DNA from 3 places in the Lysinibacillus sp. GW823-FHT02G10 genome. Region 3 is predicted to be linked to each of the others. Evidence: predicted binding sites of a transcription regulator. Region 3 holds the regulator's gene; each other region holds the start of a gene.

Region 1 (6,696 bases), on a different contig from region 3:
TTTATTTTTTTTTAATTGCGCTAATAGTTGCAGTCGGCGTTCTTCGCCTAACATTTTTTTCATAAGAGATCACCCCTGCTCGTAATAAAGGAATCAGCGTTCCTTATGAATTAGTGTACCATGAAGCTTTTCTAACTTGCTGAAATTTTTGTATCCAAATGAAACATTGAACATATGATACGTAGAGAGGAAGGGAGGAAAAAATTGCGTATTCATATTGTTCAAAAGGGAGATACATTGTGGAAGATTGCGAAAGAGTACGGCATTTCGTTTGAAGATTTGAAGCGGCTCAATGTCCATCTTGCCAACCCAGATTATATTGTTCCAGGCATGGAAATTATATTGCCTGAAAAAATAAACAAAGAGCCGCATAGAGATTCACATAAAGAAATGCCGAAAAAGGAAACACAAGTGCATAAGGAGACACCAAAGGAAAGTCCTAAAAAAGAGGTACAGCGACCAATGCCACCACCACCGCCAATTGTACCGCCACCACCAGCTCCTATGCCAATGCCAGAACCACAAATGATACCGATACCAATACCGATGCCAATGCCAATGCAGATGCCACAACAGCCGATGTGGGTACCGCAGCCTGTGGAAATGAATTGGCACCAGCAATTGGTGATGCCACAAATGGAGCAAAATGTTACAACACCACCTGTACAAATACAGCCACCACCACCGCCAGCACCTACACCGCCACCACCGCCTGTAGCTAAACCAAAGCCAATGCCAATGCCACAACCAGCACCACATCCACCAATGCATATCATGCCACAAATGCCTGCCGTACCACATTGTTCAAGTTGCCATCAGCCAATCTATCATCAGATGTGGTGGCCGATGCCAATGCAGCCGCAGGTCGAGCATTATACGATGCCACAGCAGCCAATGTCCTATGACATGCCAGATCATAAAGTAGGTGGAATGGAAGACTTTTTAGAGTCCACATCACCATTCTTCCATACGCAAGATCACCAAAAGCCACAAATGGATATGATGCCCGATATGAATATGGGGCAATCCTGTGGTTGTGGCACACAACCAATGATGATGCCTGATATGAACATGGGTCAATCTTGTGGCTGTGGCACACAACCAATGATGATGCCAAATTGGCAAATGGACCCTTGTCATTGCCCGCCACCACCATGTCCGACACATTGTCCACCACCATGCCCATCAGCAGCAGGTCCTTGGATGTCTCCGCATTATTTCCCAGGCGGGATGACGCCTTATCGATGGTGAAAAAGCGTATATTGTAGAAGAAGTAAAGCCAAATATTTGGAAATATAAATATCGATCGAAAAATTATTTTGTCAAACGTGCAAAGCAAGTGGAAATTGCGGAGAAGGTAAGAACCATTCATCGCCAATTAGGACGTATGGAACCTTCTTTGATCCTACCATTAGTTCAGAGCGATGATGAGCAGTTAATTGTGCAAATGTGGCAAGAAGGAAGCCACGGGGCTAACTTTGCGCATAAAAAAGATCGTAATGAATCTCTTAGACTATTAATCGCTTTACATGACACACATAAAAAGATTGCGTGGCAGCGCGTGCCAGGCTTGCATACCTACTCACAGCTTTTAAAATGGCAAATGCGTCATATGCGTTTTAAAAGTAGAAGAAATGAGTTTCGAACATTTTTAACGAAAGAAGAAATTGATCAAATATTGCATTATAGTGATAAGTCATTACAATTGATTGCATTGGAAGATGCACCTGAAAAAGAGATTACGCTATTGCATGGGGATGTAGTTCATCATAATTTTTTATGGTGCTCCGATGGACAATTACGTTTAATTGATTTTGATTTAGCGCACCTTGGTGAAGCGGATGACGAGTATATTTTATGGTTACATCGTGTGTTACCTGCTGTAGATTATGATCTTGGAAAGATTTTTGCAGAGTTACCTGAGCTGAAACGACTGGATAAAAGAAAGCTTCATCGCTTGAAATACCCAAATGAGTTATTACGAGAATGGCTGTTTGCTATAGATTTACCACTAGAGCAACAGCTAGTATTTTTAGATTATTTAGTACCATTTACAAAACGAGCCCTCACCTATTGGCCAAAACTGTGGTACGATATTGATAGATTTGTCAAGAAATGACCGTCAATTGGCGGTCATTTTTGTCTGCGAACGGAGTTTAGACGCTACTTTTTGTCGAGCATTCGTTCGCTATATGCTATAATCGAAGACGATGATTGTGAGGGATTATAGATGTATGATTATTTAAAAGGACAAATTACTCGTATTACACCTGAATTTATTGTGCTGGAACAACAGGGGATTGGGTGGCAACTTAATACGCCCAATCCATTTGCTTTTCGAACATCTGCCCTTGAGCAACAGATATATGTTCATTTGCATGTGCGAGAGGATGCGCAAGTTTTATATGGCTTCCCTAACCTAGATCAGCGTGAGTTATTCCGTAAGCTTATTTTAGTGTCAGGAATAGGACCAAAGGGCGCTTTAGCGATTTTAGCTACAGGTAATCCACAACAGGTTATTAGCGCAATTGAGCGGGAGGACGAAGCGTTTTTAGTGAAGTTCCCTGGAGTTGGTAAAAAAACAGCACGTCAAATGATCCTCGACTTGAAGGGCAAACTTGGTTCATTATTAGATACACTTGAATTACCTAGTGCAGAAGATGAATTACCTTTGTTTGGTGTGCATGCCTATAAACATGAATTAGAAGAAGCCCTACTTGCCTTAATGGCTCTTGGCTATTCTGAAAAAGAGCTAGAAAAAATTAAACCACAGCTAGAGGATAACGATAAACTTGAAACGACAGATGCCTTTATGAAACAAGCATTGCAACTACTGCTAAAATTAAAATAAGGAAAGGAGGAAAGGTGCATGTCTGAACGTATGATGGCAAGTGAAGCAGGGAGCTATGATGAGCAGTTTGAGTTATCTTTACGTCCTCAAAAATTAGCACAGTATATTGGGCAACATAAAGTAAAGGAAAACTTACAAATATTCATTGAAGCGGCAAAGCTTCGCCAAGAAAGTTTAGATCATGTGTTGTTATATGGACCTCCAGGACTTGGTAAAACGACCTTAGCGGCTGTTATCGCAAATGAGATGAATGTTAACGTACGCATGACAAGTGGCCCTGCGATTGAGCGTCCAGGAGATTTGGCAGCTATTTTAAGTTCACTAGAGCCTGGGGACGTTTTATTTATTGATGAAATTCATCGACTGCCCCGTGCTATTGAAGAAGTATTATATCCAGCAATGGAAGACTTCTGCTTAGATATTGTGGTAGGAAAAGGTCCTGAAGCACGTTCTGTACGACTTGATTTACCTCCCTTTACCCTTGTAGGTGCAACAACAAGAGCGGGTGCTTTATCAGCTCCTCTAAGAGATCGCTTTGGTGTGTTGCTGCGCCTAGAATATTATGATGACCGATCGCTTGCTGAAATTGTTGTGAGAAGTGCACATTTATTTGAGGTAGAAATAGAGCAAGTAGCAGCAATGGAAATGGCGAGACGCTCACGTGGAACACCTCGAATTGCCAATCGTTTATTGAAACGAGTGCGAGATTATGCACAAGTGCTTGGAGATGGTATGATAACGGAGGGTCTTGCACAGCAAGCATTAGAGCTGTTACAAGTAGATCCTAGAGGGCTTGATCATATTGACCATAAACTTGTAACCAATATGATTGAGCGATTCCGAGGAGGCCCAGTAGGCTTAGATACTCTTGCTGCATCAATTGGTGAGGAACGGGTTACGATAGAAGATGTATACGAGCCTTATTTGATGCAAATTGGCCTTATTCAACGTACCCCGAGAGGAAGAGTAGCCACACATTTAGCCTACGAACATTTTGGATATGAGTATCCCCAACAAACATAAAGAAGGAAGTTATTTTCATGCGTGTAGAAGATTTTGATTTTGAATTACCAGAGGAGCTTATTGCCCAAACACCATTAGTTGATCGTACAGCAAGTAGATTAATGGTCGTGACACCGGGCTCAAATAAAGTGGAGCACCACCATTTTGCCCATGTATTAGACGAGCTACATGCTGGAGACTGTCTTGTACTAAATGATACAAGAGTTTTACCTGCTCGTTTAATGGGTGTAAAAGAAGAAACAGGTGCACATATAGAAGTATTGCTACTGAAGCAAATGGCTGGTACAGATGAGTGGGAAACACTTGTAAAACCAGCAAAGCGTGTAAAAGTAGGAACAGTCATCACATTTGGTGACGGTTTATTAACAGCTACATGTACAGGTGAGCTTGAACATGGCGGACGTACATTTGAATTTCAGTATGATGGTATTTTTTATGAAATATTAGAGCAACTTGGTGAAATGCCATTACCTCCCTATATTCGTGAAAAACTAGAGGATAAAGATCGTTATCAAACCGTTTATGCCAAAGAGCGTGGTTCTGCTGCAGCGCCTACAGCTGGGCTGCATTTTACAGAGGAGCTATTAGCTCAAGTGAAGGCTAAAGGAGTAGAGGTTGTCTTTATTACGCTACATGTCGGTCTTGGCACTTTCCGTCCCGTTAGTGTAGACTCGATTGAGAACCATGAAATGCATGCGGAATTCTATAGTGTTACAGAACAAGCAGCAGATACAATTAATCGCGTAAAGCGTAACGGTGGCAAGGTAATAGCTGTTGGGACAACCTCTACTCGTACATTAGAGACAATTGGTTCTAAATATGAGGGAGAAGTGCGAGCAGAACAAGGTTGGACGTCTATTTTCATCTATCCAGGCTACAATTTTACGGTGGTGGATGGGTTAATCACAAACTTCCATTTACCAAAATCAACACTAGTCATGCTTGTTAGTACGCTAGCCACTCGTGAGACCATTTTAAGTGCTTATCAGCAAGCTGTAGGAGAAAGATATCGCTTCTTTAGTTTTGGTGATGCTATGTTTATACGTCCCAAAAAATAATAGTGGATAAAATCGGAGTACTGTTTTTACTTCAGATAAGAAAGGATTATTTATTTTATGACACAACCAGCAATTCGATATGAACTACTTCATACATGTAAACAAACAGGAGCACGTCTTGGCATCGTCCATACACCACACGGCTCCTTTGAAACACCAGCATTTATGCCTGTTGGCACACAAGCAACGGTGAAGACCATGTCACCAGAAGAATTAAAAGAGATGAATGCCGGTATTATTCTGTCCAATACGTACCATTTATGGCTTCGTCCAGGTAATGATATTGTCAAAGAAGCAGGCGGACTTCATAAATTTATGAACTGGGATCGTCCAATTTTAACGGATTCAGGTGGTTTCCAAGTATTTTCACTTAGTCAATTCCGGAAAATTGAGGAGGAAGGAGTTCATTTCCGTAATCACCTCAATGGAGATAAATTATTTTTGAGCCCAGAAAAGGCAATGGAAATTCAAAATGATTTAGGCTCTGATATAATGATGGCCTTTGATGAATGTCCACCATATCCTGCGACACATGACTATATGCTGAAATCAGTTGATCGAACAACTCGTTGGGCAAAACGCTGTAAGGAAGCACATCAGCGTCCAGAGGAGCAAGGTTTATTTGGCATTATTCAAGGTGGAGAGTACGAAGATTTACGCCGCCGCTCAGCAGAAGCGTTAGTAGAACTAGATTTCCCAGGCTATGCAATTGGTGGATTATCCGTTGGAGAACCGAAAGATGTGATGAACCGTGTTTTAGAATTTACTACGCCAATGATGCCTGAAAATAAACCTCGTTATTTAATGGGTGTTGGCTCACCAGATTCTTTAATTGATGGGGCAATTCGTGGGATCGATATGTTTGACTGTGTACTGCCAACACGTATTGCACGTAATGGAACACTGATGACATCAGAAGGACGTCTAGTAGTGAAAAATGCAAAATATGCACGTGACTTTGGGCCGATTGATCCGAACTGTGACTGCTATACATGTAAAAATTATTCTCGTGCCTATGTTCGTCACCTTATTCGCACGGAAGAAACGTTCGGTATTCGTTTAACATCCTATCATAATCTACACTTCCTATTAAAATTGATGGAGCAAGTACGTGAGGCAATTCGTCAAGATCGCCTTGGTGATTTCCGTGAAGAGTTCTTTGAAAAATACGGCTTTAATGGGCCAGATGCAAAAAACTTTTAAACTAGACGAATAGGATCATTCATGCGCTAAATTAAAAAAAGGACATTAGGCATCCCCTAATGTCCATAATCAATAGCAATAGTTTTGCAAATCATTCAAAACTTTGTAAAAAGTGAATATTTCTAGCAAAATATTGTCAATCATAGAAAAAATATTAGTAATTGAGAAAATTTTTGGGCTTGTCCATCGCTTTTTAATGGTGGAATAGTCTATACTAAAAAAGTGAGATTTGGAAAGGGGGCAAGATGCTATTATGGATCAATTATTAGGATTAGCACCAATATTATTAATGTTCGTTGCAATGTGGTTTATCTTAATCCGTCCAGCTAAAAAAAGACAGCAGGAAACACAAAATATGCAAAGTAGTTTGCAACGTGGAGATAAAGTCATTACGATTGGTGGTTTACACGGTGTTATTGATGCAATTGAAGACACAGCAGTGACATTAAAAATTGCTGACAATGTACGAGTGAAATTTGACCGTCAAGCAATTGGACGAATTGTCAATGACAATCAGTAACAAAGAAGAAAAGGCTTACAATAGGCGATAGCTATATTGTA
Region 2 (6,696 bases), on a different contig from region 3:
TTGATGATCAACGTTTTTGCCTTCTTTATATGCCCAGTGCGCCGCAATCCCGTACTCTGCAATTTTGTGCATTTCCTTTGTACGAATCTGTACCTCCAACGGATCACCATATGGTCCAATAACAGTCGTGTGTAGGGACTGGTACAGGTTTTGTTTTGGCATAGCAATATAGTCTTTAAAGCGTCCTGGCATTGGTTTCCAAAGTGTATGCACAATCCCTAATACGGCATAGCAATCTTTAATACTATCGACAAGAACACGAATGGCTAATAAATCATAAATTTCATTAAACTGTTTCTTTTGTAACACCATTTTTCGATAGATACTGTAAATATGTTTTGGTCGACCATAGACATCTGCGTCAATTTCAACCTCATTCAGTTGTGATTTCATCTCAGCCATCACATTTTCTAAATAAGCTTCACGTTCATCACGTTTTTTCTTCATCAGACTGACAATACGATAATATTGTTGTGGGTTTAAATAGCGCAGTGCTGTATCTTCAAGCTCCCATTTTACAGTCGAAATTCCAAGACGATGAGCAAGTGGTGCAAAAATCTCGAGCGTCTCTTTTGAAATGCGTCGTTGCTTTTCAGCAGGTAAATGCTTTAACGTACGCATATTATGAAGACGGTCTGCTAGCTTAATGAGGATGACACGAATATCTTGCGCCATAGCCACAAACATTTTCCGATGATTTTCTGCCTGCTGCGCCTCTTTAGATAAATATTTAATTTTCCCTAGTTTGGTAACACCATCAACAAGCACGGCCACCTCTTCGCCAAATTCACGTACCAAATCATCCCGTGTAAAATCCGTATCTTCGACAACATCATGTAAAAAACCTGCCGCTACAGTTTCTGGGTCCATTTGTAATTCAGCTAGAATACCTGCTACTTGTACTGGGTGAATAATATACGGTTCACCAGAGCTACGGAATTGCTCAATATGGGCATCCCTTGCTAATTCATATGCTTTTTTCACGAATGCGACATTTTCATCATTCATGTAGGATTTGACTAACTCAAAAACGTCCTCAGGAGTCAAAATTTGCTCTTTCGCCATAACATGTCCACCTTGCTCGTCAAATTTTTCAGATTAGATATAAACTTAATTGTATAAAATATTGTGGTCTATTGTAAAGAGACTGTATCATTTAGTTTAGTTAATCTCGTGAACAGTTCGAAAAATGGAAAAAATATTCTTCTTTTTAATAAAAAAGACCCTCTGCGACTTCACGTCACAAAGAGTCCTTGTTTCGACAAATTGATTAATGTAATTGATTGTAAGCTACAGCAATTTTCGCGCCGACTACTGCATTGTTTTTCACTAATGCAATGTTGGCATCAAGACTTTTACCTTCTGTTAATTCTTTAACTTTGCCAAGTAAGAATGGTGTAACATTTTTACCTTGAATGCCATTCTCTTCAGCTTCAACTAAAGCTTTTTCAATAATGTTTGTAATAAATGCATGCTCTAATGCTTCAGACTCAGGAATTGGATTTGCGATGACAGCGCCACCTTTTAAGCCTAATTGCCATTTCGCAGATAGCATTGCTGCAATTTCTTCTGGCGTATCTAATTGGAAGTTTACATCGAATCCACTTTGACGTGTGTAGAATGCTGGTAATTCATTCGTACCATAACCAACCACTGGCACACCTTTTGTTTCAAGATATTCTAATGTAAGACCGATGTCTAAAATAGATTTTGCACCCGCACAGATAACGGCAACATTTGTTTGTGCTAATTCTTCTAAATCAGCAGAGACATCCATTGTTGTTTCCGCACCACGGTGTACACCACCAATACCACCTGTAACAAAGATTTCAATACCTGCAAGCTCTGCACAGATCATTGTCGCTGCAACTGTTGTAGCACCTAATTTTTTCGTTGCTAGTAAGTAGCCTAAGTCACGACGTGAAGCTTTTGCAACACCTTGAGCATTACCGAACATTTCTAGTTCTTCATCTGATAGACCAATTTTAATTTTTCCATCAATTAATGCAATTGTTGCTGGGACTGCACCATTATCGCGAATAATTTGCTCAACTTCACGCGCAGTTTGCACGTTTTGTGGGTATGGCATACCGTGTGAAATAATTGTTGATTCTAACGCAACGATTGGTAGACCTTTTGCTTGTCCTGCTTTTACTTCTTCTGATAATACGATGAATTCTTTCATGTTGTTATTCCTCCATTTCATTTTTCAACAAATCTACTGATAATTCAGGTCTTACTGTATAAGGAGATGCCAATGTATTTTTTGCATTGGTTAATCCAGCATCAATACATGTCTCAAAAGATTGTCCAGTCAGCCAACTGTGAATAACAGCGCTGACAAAGGCATCTCCTGCTCCTGTCACATCTTCAATTTTGTCAATCACTTTAGCGGCAACATGACAAGGGGCAATCGTTGTAGATGCTGCATAAACGCCCTTGCTACCAGCCGTGATAATGACATGCTCCGCACCTAATTGTAGGAGCTGTTGTAAAGCTTTTTCATAATGGGTAGCGTTTTCAATTTTATGTCCAACAATCGTTTCCGCTTCATCTGTGTTACAAATAAACCAAGTTACGCCTTGTAATGTTTCAGGTAGTCGATTCATTTTTGGCGAAGATACTGGCACAATGACAAGTGGAATATCACGAGCAAGGGCTACTTGCTGGATATACGCCACTGTTTCTTTTGGACAGTTTAAATCCAAAATAAAACAGCCTGCGTTTACAAGCATTGTTTCATGTTTTTTCAACAAGCTCGGTAACAGAAGGTCGTAAACTTCCATATTTGCTACAGCTAGTGCTAGCTCACCCTGTTCATCCATGATGGCAGTATAAGAACCTGTGGAAGCCTCTGCAAGCTGCTCTACATAACGTAGATTCATAAAGGATTCCGAAGCCTCTTGGATCACTTGCCAATCAGCATCCTTACCTGCCGTTGTCAGTAACGTCACTTGGTGGTTTAATCTGCCTAAGTTTTCAGCAATATTTCGACCAACGCCACCTACACTAAAGGAAGAACTGGCAGGGTTAGATGTTCCAAATTGAACATTGCCCTTGACATGGAATTTGCGGTCTAAATTAGCGCCACCGATGCAAATAATTTCATTTTCTTCGGGTAATATATAAGCACGACCTACAATTTTTCCTTGCTTCGTTAAACTAGACACTAAATTAGCAAGCACAGGACGCGACAGATTCATTGCATCTGCCATTTCTTGCTGAGACATAAACGGATTCTGGCGAATTAAAGCAAGCACCGCCTGTTCTCTTTCATTCATAGCATCACCTTTTATTATATTTGTTTATATTATAAACTTTTGTTTGCGTTATGTCAAAAGATTCTTTATTAAAAAAGTTGAACCTCATCTTACTGAGGTTCAACTTTTTTGTTTATGCTTGCTGAGGTGTTTGTTTTTTAACAATGATGACGAATAAACTGGCCATTGCACAAAACATTCCTGCAAGAAAAAAAGCCCATGTATAAGAGTTAAAAAATTTATAAATTAACCCTCCACCATACGCTGCAACCGCCGCTCCTGCTTGATGGGAAGCAAATATCCACCCATAGATAATACTGCTTTTTTGCATACCAAAAATTTGTCGTGTAATACTGATGGTTGGTGGCACTGTAGCAATCCAATCTAGTCCGTAAAAGATCGTGAAAATCGTTAATAAAACAAATGATCCTTGTGCAAGTGCATAAGGGAGCAATAATAGAGATGCGCCTCTTAACAGGTAATACCAAAACAATAACCACCGATTATCGAAGCGATCAGACAACCAGCCTGACGCAGTTGTGCCTAATAAATTAAAAATGCCCATAAAAGAAAGGAATGATGCGGCAGTGACTAAAGGAACGCCAAAGCTAATACAATAAGAAACAAAATGAGTACCAATTAATCCGCTTGTCGATAGCCCACAAATAAAAAAGCTACCTGCTAAGAGCCAAAATGCTTTAATCTTAATTGCCTCAAATAAACCTTTAAAAGCCATAGCTATTGGATTCTTCTTTTGCTGTATTTGTTGTTCCTCTATAGCCTCCTCTTGTCCATAAGGAGTTAACCCCATATCCTGAGGTCTATTTTTTATAAAAAGCGCAATCATGAAAAACATTATGATACTAAGGAGTAGCATTAATGTGATAGCCCATCGCCAAGAATAGTGTTCAATAATGATAGCTAGAACTGGTAATAAAATTAACTGGCCCGTGGCTGTACTTGCCGTTAAAATACCAACCGCTAATCCTCTGCGTTTTACAAACCAATGATTCGCAACATATGGGCTAAGGACAGTTAAAAAAAGACTTGCTCCAAGACCAATAATGCCCCCCCAAATAACGATTAGCTGCCAGGATTCACTCATCAAAAATGTTAAAGTCATTCCTAATACTAAAGTTGCCATAGCACCTAGCATCATTTTCTTTAAGCCAATGACTTCAAGTAATGCAGCCATAAATGGTCCAGATATGCCATATAAAAACAAACTTACAGCAAAGGCTAAAGCAATGGTTGAACGATCCCAGTGAAATTCTTTTTCAAGAGGGTCGATAAACACGCCAGATGATGACATTGTAATTCCTGCGACAATTATCGAGAAAAATGTGACGATTAAAATAAACCAACTATAATGAACACGCTTCACCTCAACACCTTCTTTTCTTTGATAGACTACAAAACATGTATATACATGTTTAAGTCTGCTTATTTCATTTATATGTATATACATGTATAATCATAGTAATCGTTCATAAAGCTGTCAAGAAGTAATTTCTAGTTATTGGGTGTATACTTATAATTAGTAGAATCCCCTTAAAGGAGTACTGTCGATGAAGAATCAACTTAAAAATATTGATTATACACAAATTTGTGTTTGTGCAAACCTTAGAAAAAAAACAAGGGTTGTCACACAATTATATGATAAGCTGCTACAGCCTACAGGTTTAAAAGTTACACAATATTCAATGCTTGCACATATCGACCTTCAACAAGCTGTCTCAATCAGCCGTTTAGGTGAAATTTTACAACTGGATCAAACCACTATAACACGTAATATTAATCTATTAAAGCAACATGGCTATGTTGAGTTAAAGCGAGATATCAATGATGCTCGTACCAAAAAAATAAAGCTCACTGAAAAAGGTTTAGAAAAGCTGCATGAAGCAGCACCTATTTGGCAAGGCATTCAAGATAGAATTATCGAGGATATTGGAACCGAAAAATACGCAGATTTCTACGATACCTTGCGAACAATGCAAAAAATTATTCAAGCCTATGACGAAGTATAAAAAAAGCGCCCACAGTATAGGGCGCTTTTTGCCATGCTCTTAATATTGAATAAGTGTTTTAATATTTAAATCGCCAAGCTTTTCGCGACCATTTAATTCTAGAAGTTCAATCAGGAATGCACAGCCTACTACCTGACCACCTAATTGTTCTACTAAACGAACCGTTGCTTCAACTGTACCACCAGTCGCTAGTAAATCATCACAGATTAAAACTTTTTGACCAGGCTTAATTGCATCATGATGCATTGTTAACGTATCTTTACCATATTCAAGACCGTAGTCTGCACTAATTACCTCACGTGGTAATTTACCAGGTTTACGAACAGGGGCAAAGCCGATTTCAAGTGCATAGGCAACTGGACAACCGATAATAAAACCACGTGCCTCAGGGCCAACAATAATTTCAGCGCCCACTTCTTTTGCATATTCTACGATTTGGTCTGTTGCATATTTGTATGCAGGACCATTATCCATAATTGTTGTAATATCTCTGAAGGTAATGCCCTCTTTCGGCCAATTTTCAACCGTTGTAACGTATTGCTTTAAATCCATGTTATTGCTCCTCCTACGAAACGTTATTCGTCCGCTGATGTTAAACGTTCATCAAACCATTGTTTTAATTCTATATAAGGAGCATAGACAAGCTTTTGCTCCATTTCAATCTGTTCTGAACGTTGTTTGTAAGACGGTGCCTCTGTTAGTGCTTGTTTTGGAGCATTCACGTTGACAGTCGTCAGTCCACTCTCCATTTTAACAAAATCAAGCTCAAAAAACACCTGTGTCATAAATTTTAGTGTATCTAATGGCCACCCCGTATGCTTCGCTAAATCTGCGATATGCATATCAAGCGGAAAGGCTGGTCGATTTTTCAAGAACTTATAATACCAAGCAAATTGCTCACGAGTAGGTAGACCACTGAAGTATTGCGAGTCAGGCATATAAAAATGAGCATAAATACGTGAAGGGGCTGTCTTCTGTAAAACGTCCTCTAGCTTTTGAACATTGTGTGGCAAGTCTAAGAGCACGATGTAATCACTTTGTTCAATATTTGAAAGGGCTGGGTCAACCAGTGTAATAGGTGCACCGATTAATGATTGATAATAGGTCATCGTTTCTGGACGAAAGGCGATAAACCGGGCCACGTCCTTCGGTACCGTATTCAGCCATCGAGCTGTTTGACGGATACCACGAATATCAAATAACTGCCATTCTGTAGTTTGGACATCCTCGATCATAAATTGGGCTTTTTTACGTCCCTGCCATTCGTTAATTTGCAAATCGCCTATAAAGGAAACTTTGATGCCATACGTTAATTCATCATGTAAATGCCCTTTGTTAAAACCAACACTATCCAATTTATCATAGCCGTTTGTTATTTCCATTTTAATATGATTCTCGCCCGCTCCAAT
Region 3 (6,696 bases):
CTAAATTTTGATGAAAATTGGTATTAAGTGATGATTTAAAACCCAAATGTCCAATTAATCGGGCATTTCATGTTGTTGAAAAAAGATGATGTCATTAGTAGAATGAGAACTTTTAACAAGGCTGTGGGGTGATTTCCGTTCCGTCAGCGTCCTTTCTAGGGTCTCATCTGTGACGCTAAATCCCCTAGGAGTGACGCTGGCTCCACTCCAATCAACCCTTCTGCAAAAGTGTCTTTACTTTTTTCATACTAGCATAGGAATCAAATAGTCTAATATCTGTTTTCTTAGGGAAATGGATATAAATGTCTAATACTTTGGACAAAATGGAGGGATAATTCTGAAGAACATCATCAAAATTTTAAGAAGAAAATTAGGCATAACACAAGCGGCACTTGCAAAAGAATGTGGAGTTGTGAGACAGACGATTAATAATATTGAAAATGATAAATATGATCCGACCCTTGAATTAGCTTTTAAGATTGCTAAGGTTCTTAATAGCCGTATTGATGAGGTGTTTATCTATGACTAAATTTCACCCAGATTATATGATTACAATGAAGGATTTTGTGAAAGAACACTCGGCGATTTTAAGAAAACAAACTCAAGAAGTGTCGATACCAGTGACCAATGAAGACCGAAATACCCTCCTAGCCATGCTGCAATATCTGAAAAATAGCCAAAATCAAACGCTAGCAAAAAAATATAAGCTTCGGCCTGGAAGTGGACTTTCTGCTAATCAAATTGGCGTAGATAAACGAATGTTTGCTGTACTCTTTGATGACCAAGAAATGATGCTGATTAACCCTAAAATAATAAGTCATTCCCTTAATATGATTTATCTACCGGAAGGAGAAGGCTGTCTATCTGTAAATCGACCTGTCCCTGGTTTTGTACCGAGATATGAGAGAATTAAAGTCAAAGCTTACGACATCGATGGACTTGAAATCATTGTACAGTTACAGGGCTACGGGGCCATCGTTGTACAGCATGAAATCGATCATTTGAATGGCATCATGTTTTATGACCGAATAAATAAAGAGCACCCTTTCCAACTGCCAAATCATGTTATCATCGAAAGCTTTTCTTCCCTTCAGTAGTTTTTTACAAAAAAAATTAGCAGGAATATTATTTTCCTGCTAATCTTTCTTGGTGCTCTTGGAAACGACGATGTACTGTCGCCTTACTTACCTCAAAGCCTAACCCTCTAAGCGTTATAGAAATTTCTTCAAAGGTAAATCCACGTTTGCGTAGCTTCACAATTTCGTCTACAGGTAGATCTTTTCGCTCCTGCCCCTGCGGATTACCTCGATTCGATAAATTATTTTCTGGACGATAACCGTTTTCTACAGCACGTCGCATACCTCGTCGAATTTTAGCATTATGGATTCTACGTTGATATTCCTCTACAATCGCTAAAATCTCAAGCAGCATCGTATCCATTTCATTTAATTGGACTGGGCCTGCATCACGCATAGAAAAAACATCAGTTGCTGACTTTTGTAATAAATGTAATACAGCCATCCTTGCATTGCCTCGTCCTAAACGAGTTTCATCTTGGACAAAAAGAGCATTAATGTTCTTATCTTTTATAAAATCAAGCATTTCTAGCAAGCCTTCACGTTCTACATCATAACCACTATGTTGATCTTTAAACACGCCCTTCACCGCATAGCCTTGCTCTTTAGCATAGCGCAGCAACTCTTCCTGCTGGCGCTCTAATGAGGAGCTTTGTGTTTCTTTTTCAGTACTTACGCGACAATAGACAACAGCCGATAGTTGATTATTTATCATTGTTCATTTCTCGCAATTTCGATAGTATTGATGGGACTGGCTTGATCACTCACTACAGGAATAACTAGAGATTTTCCCGCTACAATTTTAATATCTGCTAGTTCATTTTCAGTTTTTACAAGCTTTATCCAATCATCAGTACTCATTTTACCACGATATTGCTCGGCTAACGACCACAAGCTATCCCCATGTTCGATTTGAATTTCTGCGTAACTAACTTTTCCTGGATCAGTAATGTAAAGGTATGCTGCAAATAATAAACAAGCTCCTATTAAAATTGAGATATGTGTGTTTTTCTTAAACCATGTCATAATCATTACCCCTTTTTAAGAATGTTTGTTCGGAATGTATGTTCCCATAATAAAGCGAACAAACGTTTTTGTCAAACACTTTTCGAACCTATGTTTGCATACATGTTCGCATTCTGTTATACTATCAAATAAGAAGAATGATTTTAGAAAAAAGAGGTGAGCACTCATGAAAAAAGTTTCGAAAAGACAAGAGGACATTTTAGCTTTCATTAAGGAAGAGGTACGAGCTAAAGGATATCCGCCATCAGTACGTGAAATTGGTGAAGCAGTTGGACTTGCTTCCAGTTCAACTGTTCATGGACATTTAGCTCGATTAGAACAAAAAGGCTTTATTCGTCGAGATCCAACAAAGCCACGCGCAATTGAAATTTTAGAGCCTGAAGAATCCATTCAAAAACAACAGGTGATCCATGTCCCACTTGTCGGGAAAGTTACAGCTGGTTCTCCAATTACAGCAATTGAAAATATTGAAGAATACTTCCCATTACCCGATACGTATGGCACAAGTGAAGATCAATTGTTCATGCTAGAAATCATGGGGGAATCAATGATTGAAGCTGGGATTTTAGATGGAGATTTAGTCATTGTAAAACAAAAGGCAACAGCTAATAATGGGGATATTGTTGTAGCTATGACAGCTGAGGATGAAGCAACTGTAAAACGTTTCTTTAAAGAGAAAAACCATTTCCGTTTACAGCCTGAAAATTCTTCTATGGAACCAATTATTGTCGATCAAGTTTCTATTTTAGGACAAGTTGTAGGTCTTTATAGACGTGTACATTAACGATTAAAGCAGATTTTGAGGATTATGTTCCTTCTAAGAGCATGTATCCTCTTTTTTACGCAAAAAAAGAATCCACATACGATTGGATTCTTTGTACAATGCCTCTTCTAAGCTTCCTTCTTAAATTTTATGCTCGCTTCAATAAAGGCTGAAAATAGCTTTTGAGCACTCTCATCTCCTGCTATGGCTAGTTCCTCAGGATGCCACTGAACAGCTAAGCAAAATGGCATCTCCTCATGAACTACCGCTTCGATAATACCGTCGTTAGATTTTGCCGCTACTTTTAATTTTTCTGCTAAAACATTCACCGCTTGATGATGAAATGAATTCACTGCTATTTTCTCTTGTTCAACGATAGTAGCTAATAGATTGTCAGCAATAACCTGTACAGAATGGGTAGCTACAGCTCGACCTGATTGCTGCATATGTTGGAGTAACTTGGTACTAAAGTGATCACTATCAATATCCTGATATAAGGTACCACCTAATGCAACATTTAGTATTTGAATTCCTCGACAGATCCCGAAAATAGGCATCTTACGTTGGAATGCGGCTTCAATCAATGCTAACTCAATCGTATCTCGCGCTGGATGAATTTTTCCAAGCTTTAATGAAGGCTCAGCCCCGAATAGAAATGGATGCACATCATGACCACCAGATAATAATAAACCGTCTGTAAGGGCTAAAATCTGGGCTGCCTCTTCTTCTACTCCAATTGGAATAATCAGTGGAATTCCACCTGCTTCAATGATACTTTTGCTGTAAGCAACATTTAATCGAGAGGATAAATCATCCTCTACAAAGGCTGTAATACCAATAATCGGTTTCACTTGCTTCCCTCCACATTCTTGAAAATTGCACAATTACCAAAAGCCTAGATACCAATGAATTAATACATCGCCATAGAAATAAACAATAACTGCGGCCAATGCAATAGATGGCCCAAACGGAATGGGTGTTTTTCTCCCCTGTTTGTTTTTCGATAACATGGTAATCCCGACAATCATACCAATAACTGCAGCTAAAAATAGCGTTAACAGTGTATCAATCGTACCCAGAACGAGACCAATTAAAAAGAATAATTTAATATCGCCTCCACCCATGCCACCGTTTGATAGCACAGCAATGATATATAATATGCCAAAACCAACCACAGCACCCACAAGAGAGTCCCACCACGGTGTTAATGGTGACAGCACTCGTCCAATAGCTAGCAAAGGTAAAAAGAATACTAACACCTTATCTGGAATTAGCATATAGGCTAAATCTGATACAACGATAATAATTAATAAAGAGATAAAAAAGAGTGCTACTATCAATTCTATGCCCCAGCCTAGCTGCCAATAAGCAAAGGCAAATAATACACCTGTCATTAATTCTATGACTGGGTAAACCCAAGAAATTTTATTGCCACAACCCCGACATTTTCCTCCTAACAATACATAAGACAAAACTGGTACTAAATCAAGCGCCGTCAGTCGTCTCTGACATTTTGGACAATGTGAAGGAGGATGTACAATCGACTCCTTCTGTGGTACACGTAAGCCAACTACATTATAAAAAGAGCCAAAGACAAGTCCAAATAAAAAAATAAAGATCGTATAAGCCATTTCCAATTTTATGTCCTCCTAAACCAATAGGCGCCCATACAAATGAAGTATGGTGCGCCTATCAATAAAGTTATTGTTGTTCTTCGTAATAGAACGTCGTCACTTGCACTGTTGCCTTTAACGTAAGATCTGCATCTTTCTCAAGCTGTGCCTGCTCTCCAGGCAATTTAAATTCAATCTTATCGGTTTTCATGATACGCTCTAATTGTTCAACCTCCTGTAAAAAGCTTTCAAGAGAATTAAAATCAAGCGCACCCACCTCTAATATAAAAGTAACAAGCTTTAAATTAGTTGGTAAAGAGTCCTTCGAAAGAGATGCAATCGGTGTAGTAGTCTCCTTGTTCTCCTGATCACCATTGACCTCTGCTTCAGCCTGCTCCAACATATTAAGATCATTCGATTCATCTGAAGGTGTCACAGTGCCGTCCTCACCTTGAACAGTTAAAGACAGTACACGAGTTCCTGTCACCTCTTCAATCTCAGCTAAATCAAGAATAATCTTTTCAACGGCTCTTGTTACAGGTAGCTTTTGTCTTAAGGCTAATATATTGATAGTAGGCTGTCCCTGCTCTTTGTCTAATTGTGCTAGTTGTTCTTTGACACTAGCTAATTCTTGCTGCACCTGCAATACATTACTCTCTTTTTCATTCACTTCATCCAATTTTGGTGAAAGCAAATAATAATACAGCGCAAATAAAATAGCAGCTATCAGCGCCAGTAACAAGATCATAGACGAATTTTTACTACTCGTTAATTTATTCATGAGCGTCGTCCTCCAGCTAAATACATAAAATCGATTGTCGCTGTAATGGACACTGAATATCGCGGTACTTCTTTAAATTTTTGTTGGGGTGTTAACACCCTTTGTTCACCTAGCTCTATTTCAAAGTTTGAGACAGTGTTAATTTGAGCATCTGTAAAATAGCTACTCATTAAAAGTCGCTCAACATATTTCGATATATCTGTCATCGTTTCAAAATCCACTTCAATATTCACCGAGTTCTCTCCGAAAACATAGCTACGTAAATAGGATTGAGTTGGTAATAAAGTTTTTGTTTCATCAATTAACGGTGTTACAGGATAAGAAACGCTTTGTATAAAAGTTACTGACTCTTCCAACGAACCCTGATCGACATTTTGTCGTGCGTCTAGCTCTTGCTGCAATTGATCAAGCTGTGTTGTTAATGCCTGTTCCTCTGCAGTCAATCGTGACAATTCACTTTTGGATGTAAAAAATAAAAAAAGTAAATACGCTACAATAAGTCCCACAATGACAATCACCAAGCTATAAAAAAGCTTGGGAGAAGTTGTTCTTTTTTCAAGTTGTGGTAAGAGGTTTATATCTGGAACCATTAACGAACCTCCTTCAAAGCTAAGCCAAGCAACGTTGAAAATTCTCGCTTAAAGCGCGGAAACGATTTCTCAATTTTTTTCCCATCGACAACCCTTAGTGGTGGTTCTAAATTAGAAGCGAGTAAGTTCCCAATTGATTTCAATAGTGGGTTATCGCCAAGCATGATAATTTCATCCACTGTTTTTTCACCTTTATGTAAAGAAAACTTAAAGAAATTCATCATCCGATCAATCTCTAGAACCTGATCCATTACGACCATTTGATAATTCTCTGATTCGCCATTATAAATAAATTGATAGCTAAACTCATTCTCTTTCTTCCCCAGCCATTGCGTCATATCTACTTCAATGGTTTGATAGCGCAAAAACTCCACTTGGCCATTGGAAAAAATACTGATAGAGAGTTCATTAATCGACCATTCTGCAATTAAATATGTTTTATTAGGCATTAATAAGGACATGTGCTCTAATAAGCGTATATTACAAAGCGCACGAATATCGGCAGCTTCGGGTTCTAATGAAACATCTAACAGCATCCCTACCAGTTTCGTAATCTCTTCAGAAGGCGCAGCAAATAAGATAGCCTTGCCATCCTCGGCATCTGCATCATACACATCAATTAAAGGATCTTGAAATGGTAAATGAATAGAATGTCCCAATTCCATTTCAGCATATCCTCTTAATTCCTGAGGCTTTACATCTTTAGGGTGCTCAAAGTTTTTTAATAGAACCGTCGTATCAGGGACAAACATACGAACAGCCTGTTTTTTCCCTGTCCATTTCATTACTTGCTCTTTAATCACCTCAAAAAGAGCTACCTCATCGATTATAGTTCCATTTTCAACGA

Evidence for each region. The regulator LexA, encoded in region 3, represses DNA repair genes until DNA is damaged. The targets are predictions, from matches to a motif close to CGAACATATGTTCG.
Region 1: the regulator LexA is predicted to act here: its motif matches at 2,175-2,188, upstream of ruvA (Holliday junction branch migration protein RuvA).
Region 2: the regulator LexA is predicted to act here: its motif matches at 3,314-3,327, upstream of AC1RFD_RS10710 (carbohydrate kinase).

The regions. Positions count from the first base shown of each region.
Region 1 covers NZ_JBXAJI010000002.1:178,316-185,011, reverse strand. Annotated here, with positions in the region: gene AC1RFD_RS10830 (transcription repressor NadR) at 1-63, opposite strand, end outside; gene AC1RFD_RS10825 (LysM peptidoglycan-binding domain-containing protein) at 205-1,251, shown strand; gene AC1RFD_RS10820 (phosphotransferase) at 1,241-2,119, shown strand; gene ruvA (Holliday junction branch migration protein RuvA) at 2,231-2,851, shown strand; gene ruvB (Holliday junction branch migration DNA helicase RuvB) at 2,870-3,874, shown strand; gene queA (tRNA preQ1(34) S-adenosylmethionine ribosyltransferase-isomerase QueA) at 3,892-4,932, shown strand; gene tgt (tRNA guanosine(34) transglycosylase Tgt) at 4,990-6,135, shown strand; gene yajC (preprotein translocase subunit YajC) at 6,389-6,655, shown strand.
Region 2 covers NZ_JBXAJI010000002.1:155,581-162,276, forward strand. Annotated here, with positions in the region: gene AC1RFD_RS10700 (RelA/SpoT family protein) at 1-1,065, opposite strand, end outside; gene AC1RFD_RS10705 (pseudouridine-5'-phosphate glycosidase) at 1,271-2,185, opposite strand; gene AC1RFD_RS10710 (carbohydrate kinase) at 2,190-3,281, opposite strand; gene AC1RFD_RS10715 (MFS transporter) at 3,394-4,644, opposite strand; gene AC1RFD_RS10720 (MarR family winged helix-turn-helix transcriptional regulator) at 4,829-5,287, shown strand; gene AC1RFD_RS10725 (adenine phosphoribosyltransferase) at 5,327-5,839, opposite strand; gene recJ (single-stranded-DNA-specific exonuclease RecJ) at 5,863-6,696, opposite strand, start outside.
Region 3 covers NZ_JBXAJI010000001.1:207,685-214,380, reverse strand. Annotated here, with positions in the region: gene AC1RFD_RS01055 (DJ-1/PfpI family protein) at 1-27, shown strand, start outside; gene AC1RFD_RS01050 (helix-turn-helix transcriptional regulator) at 338-529, shown strand; gene def (peptide deformylase) at 522-1,097, shown strand; gene AC1RFD_RS01040 (YneB family resolvase-like protein) at 1,126-1,791, opposite strand; gene yneA (cell division suppressor protein YneA) at 1,788-2,102, opposite strand; gene lexA (transcriptional repressor LexA) at 2,269-2,886, shown strand; gene AC1RFD_RS01025 (gamma-glutamyl-gamma-aminobutyrate hydrolase family protein) at 2,994-3,716, opposite strand; gene AC1RFD_RS01020 (prepilin peptidase) at 3,750-4,502, opposite strand; gene AC1RFD_RS01015 (hypothetical protein) at 4,567-5,259, opposite strand; gene AC1RFD_RS01010 (PilN domain-containing protein) at 5,256-5,849, opposite strand; gene pilM (type IV pilus biogenesis protein PilM) at 5,849-6,696, opposite strand, start outside.